DNA from 2 places in the Paenarthrobacter sp. NPDC092416 genome. Region 2 is predicted to be linked to the other one. Evidence: predicted binding sites of a transcription regulator. Region 2 holds the regulator's gene; the other holds the start of a gene.
What was found. The regulator LexA, encoded in region 2, represses DNA repair genes until DNA is damaged. The targets are predictions, from matches to a motif close to TCGAACANNTGTTCGA.

Region 1: ACIQC5_RS14515 (DUF6504 family protein) is a predicted target of LexA. The motif match lies at 827-842, and genes of this name have one in related genera.

Annotation. Positions count from the first base shown of each region.
Region 1 covers NZ_JBIVQG010000007.1:110,109-112,501, reverse strand. The annotation lists gene ACIQC5_RS14520 (DNA polymerase III subunit alpha) at 1-413, opposite strand, end outside; gene ACIQC5_RS14515 (DUF6504 family protein) at 417-758, opposite strand; gene ACIQC5_RS14510 (DUF305 domain-containing protein) at 979-1,608, opposite strand; gene ACIQC5_RS14505 (hypothetical protein) at 1,745-2,128, opposite strand; gene ACIQC5_RS14500 (FAD-dependent monooxygenase) at 2,226-2,393, opposite strand, start outside.
Region 2 covers NZ_JBIVQG010000002.1:750,187-752,579, forward strand. The annotation lists gene ACIQC5_RS07535 (ATP-dependent DNA helicase) at 1-1,028, shown strand, start outside; gene lexA (transcriptional repressor LexA) at 1,038-1,781, opposite strand; gene ACIQC5_RS07545 (LysM peptidoglycan-binding domain-containing protein) at 2,136-2,393, shown strand, end outside.

The sequences.
Region 1 (2,393 bases), on a different contig from region 2:
AGTGTTTTGGGGTCCAGGGTGCGTGATGCGAGTTGGCTCCTGGTGACTGCGACGGGGATTGCTCCCCCGGCTTTGCCTGAGGTGCGGGCGTGGGCGTCGGAGACGAGCCGGCAGAGCGCACGGTACCCGGCGCCGTTGTTGTTGCCGTGGGCGAGTACGACGACGCGGCCCGCTACTTGGGTGCGGTGGTCGCCGTCGTCGTCGAATACTGCGAGGTCGACGCCGACGATGGGGTCGATACCGGCGTCCATGCAGGCTTTGAGGTGCTTTACTGTGCCGTAGAGTCCGTCACGGTCTGTGCAGGCGAGCGCGGTGGCGCCATCGGCTGCTGCGGTTTGGGCCAGTTCGTCGGGCCAGGAGACACCGTAGTGGGCGCTGAAGGCTGTGGAGACGTGCAGGTGTGTGAAGCTCAAGGTTCAGGCGGCTTCGTCGGGTTCGACGGTGCGGGCGGGCGCGGCGTCGTGGATGCGAAGGAGCCGCCAGCGTCCGCTGCCTACGTGCCGAACGAGGTCCAAAGTGATCGTTTCCCCGCCGTTGACGCCATCTGCCTGTTGGAGTTGGACACGCCAGATCTCGTGATCCACTAATCCAGCCCCGGTTCCCAAGGGAGCCCGATTCTCTTCGACCCACCATTGGCGCCGTTCGTACCATCGAACGGGCTCGTTGAGGACAAGGAATTCACGCTCCTGCCACTTGACGCGCTGCGGCTGGCCTGTTTCTGTGCAGATGACTTCCACGGACTCGCTGAACAGCCCCATATCCACACTCCTTCGCCGAGGCGCCTGTCCGGTCAGGGATTTTCCCGGCGGAGGCGATCACTATTCATTCGAATGTATGTTCGAATGAATCCAGTTTACGCCGCTGCCCAGACAAAACCTACCTCCAGGTCTGCCATGGCTCCTTGCCGGGATGGCCGGCAGTAGTGGCCGCCCTGATGGGCCAAGCAAACCACTACTGCCATCCCGTGGGACTCAGGAGCTACAGGCCTGCAAGCAGCGCCTGCATTTCTTTGATCTCAGCCTCCTGCGCCTCCACGATTGCCTTGCTCAGCGCGAGCGCCTCAGTGTTCTTGCCGTTGTCCATTTCCGTCTTTGCCATCACGATGGCGCCTTCATGGTGGGCGATCATCCGGGTGAGGAACAGTTTGGCCGCGTCGCTTCCTTGTGCAGCGCCAAGTTTGTCCATGTCTTCAGCGCTCATCATGCCTTCCATGGCATGGCCGGTCATGGATCCCCCGGTTGTTGTGGGGACCGTTTCGTTCCAGCTTTGAAGCCACACCGTCATCATCTGGATCTCGGGCGCCTGGGCGTCTTTGATCTTGGTGGCCAGCTCCGTGATTGCGGCGGGCAGGCCGGTTTTGGCCAGCATCATGTCGCTCATCTCTACGGCTTGGGCGTGATGCGGGATCATCATTTGCGCAAACATCACGTCGGCGGAGTTGTGTTCCGCACCTGCAGTTGGGGCATTGGATGCCATGGTGCCGTGGCCGCCATTGTCCATTCCCGGCGCGCTGGTTGAGGAACCGGATCCATCTCCGGCGGAACATCCTGCGAGCGCGATTGCGGTTGCAACAAAGACGGCAGGCAGGGTTGAAAAGTTCTTGTTCATGTCAGCAAGGTCCTTCGAAAGTCAGGGCACGGCAGTGCGCCGCAAAGAGGGTTGCCCCTCGGGAAGAGGGCGGACCCGCAGAAGTGCGAGCCAGCTAATAAGTGGCCGAATGCCCGCAGGTGTTCGGCGATTCTTCCTACGTGCGGCTGATTGACATTTCACCCGGGGATGGACCGTCGGGTACGTAGATGAGTGGGAGCGGGGATGCAAGCACCTCGTTGCGTCCCCGCTCAACGCCGAATGGCGATGTTCGGGGCGCGGCGACCACCAGTGATGTGGTCTTTGCCAGCGGCGTGCAGGAAGCACCCATGCCCGGCATCTCGGCGCAATCGCCTGAGCAGGTGGCAGATGCACAATGGTCAGAGACGTCCGCAGTTGCCGCCGTTGTGTGTCCGGAATGGCCCGCGGTCATCGTGTGCATGCCCATGATCCCAGCGATCAGGGCCATCACCACTGCGAGCGCACCCAGCCGGCAAGCGGAGAAGGCTACAAGGCGCAGCAGCGGTGCAGTCATGCGCATGCCTCCGTCCTGGCCTCCCGGTTTCAGTCCTAGGCTACCTGCAGCGGCGCCGACAATTCCCGGAATTTCTGCCGCGGGTTCTGCGCGTCATGGGCCATCAGACGTCGACGGCGGTTCGAGGCTTTCGCTTACCCTTCGCCTGCAGCTTTGCCGAGAGGTCAAGCAGGGCATCCCGTAACGGCCGCCCACCTTCTGCGAGCGCGACGCGCATCATGAGGGACGAACCGATGCGGAGTCGCTGGGTTCTCCTTACCCGCTGGCGGTC
Region 2 (2,393 bases):
GCGCGGCCCTTTCGGATTCGAAAACAGACTCTTCGAACGCGGTCGACGGCGGTCGGCAGCTGGCGCGGTCGCGGCTGATGCTGATTCTGGAACTCTGTGAACGGCTGCTCGCTGCCCGCGAGAACCGCGAGGTTGTGTGGTTTTCGCGCAACAGCACCTTCGATCCCCAGCAAGGCTATTCCCAGCCGGATGAAACCGCTCCGGCATTGATCAACATTGCGCCACTGAGTGTGGCCGGCCGGTTGCGGGAAGGGCTGTTCGCGGGTCATACCGTGGTGTTGACCTCAGCCACGCTGGCGATCGGTTCTGCTTTTGAACCTGCTGCCGGTGGACTCGGGCTTATCGGCGACGGCGCGCCCAGCTGGACCGGGATCGACGTCGGTTCGCCGTTCGATTACCCCAAACAGGGGGTGTTGTACGTAGCCAAGCACCTGCCAAAGCCTGGTCGCGGCACATCGCTGGAAGCCCTGGACGAACTCGAAGACCTCATCCGAGCCTCGGGCGGGGGAGCGCTGTGCTTGTTTTCCTCACGTCGGGCTGCGGAAGAAGCAGCCGACGCCATGCGCCTCCGGCTCGATGTCGATATCCTCTGCCAAGGCGAGTCGACCATGGCTGCTTTGGTGAAGCAGTTCGCGGACGAACCTGATACCTGCCTCTTCGGAACCATGTCCTTGTGGCAAGGGGTGGACGTGCCGGGTGGTTCGTGCAGGCTCGTGGTGATCGACCGCATTCCGTTCCCGAGGCCGGATGACCCCCTGATGACCGCCCGATCGCGTGCCGTGGCTCAATCCGGAGGCAACGGTTTCATGGCCGTCTCGGCGACCCACGCTGCTATCCGATTGGCGCAGGGCGCAGGTCGCCTGATCAGGTCAACGGGGGACAAGGGCGTTGTAGCGGTCTTGGATTCCAGACTATCCACCGAGCGGTACGGAGGATTCCTGCGTGCCGCGTTGCCCCCATTTTGGGCGACGACCGACCGGGGCGTTGTACGTGGTGTCTTGCAACGATTGGGCGGCAAGAAGCCGTAAAGGCGTGCCCTAGAGGGAACGCAATACTGAGACCACCTTGCCCATGATGGTGGCTTGGTCGCCGAGAATTGGCTCGTACTGGGTGTTCTGCGGCAATAGCCACGTGTGGCCGTCGCGCTGACGGAACGTCTTCACCGTGGCTTCGTCATCGAGCAGTGCTGCAACGATGTCGCCGTTGATGGCGTCGTTCTGGCGGCGGACCACTACCCAGTCGCCGTCGCAGATGGCCGCATCAATCATGGAATCGCCGGCCACTTTGAGCATGAACAATTCTCCGTGACCTACCAGTTGGCGGGGGAGCGGCAGGACGTCCTCGACTGTTTGTTCGGCCAGGATCGGTCCACCGGCCGCAATGCGGCCAACGAGCGGAACCATGGCAGTGTCACTGGCGCTGGCAAGTTCTGTGACGTTGAATCCGCCGGCACTGCGAAGGTTTGTGGGGGTCTCGACGCCCGGGATGGCGCCGCCGTCGAGCGTCAAGGGCATCAGGACTTCCATGGCGCGCGGCCGCTTCGGGTCCCTGCGCAGGTAACCGAGCTTCTCCAGTTGCGAGAGTTGGTGGGTCACGCTGGACAGGCTGGCCAGGCCAACTGTGTCCCCAATCTCGCGCATGCTCGGCGGATAGCCGTTGTCGTTGACTGAACGCTGGATGGTCTCCAGAATCTTCTTCTGCCGAACGGTCAGGCTCTTGGGGCTCTTTTGAGGCTGCTGGCTCCGCAGGGGTGTCCCGCCGCCGGTGGCTTTCGCTGCCATGTTCGCCATTGCCTTTCCGTCCGCCCATGCACCAACCGAGGTGCCCGGGGATGTCAGGTCTGAAAAATGTCAGACCCTCCTGTTCCACTGAAACAGTGCCTGTTTCTTCACTCAAACGTAGGGCAGGCGCAGGCGTTTATCAAACATTTGTTCTAGCGAGTCTCGACACCGTTCGTTGATAAGTGCTAAAAATGTCATAGCAAGGTTCGAATATGTGTTCTATAAAACCTGCGGAACCGCTGCGAGTGTTCGAAGAAAGTGTTCGAACGGTTGGGTGGCTCCGGAGGGAACACAAGGAATTGGCAGCCGATCACCGGGCATCCGGTGCGGCAATCGCTCAGAAGGGCTCAGCTCATGTCCGCACGCACCACCATCGCTGATATCCGCAGTACACCGGTTCCGGCACGGCTCCGGCTCACTACGCGGGGACGGTTCGTCTTCTTCGGTCTTCCGGCAATGCTGCTGATGGCCGTGCTGCTGAGCCTCGCCGGATTCGTCAATTCACCCGCCAAGGCCTCGGACTCCACGGCCCAGCTTCAGCCGCTGGTTGCCAGGACCGTCACCGTCCAATCCGGGCAGTCTTTGTGGGGTATCGCCGGCGCAGCTGCACCC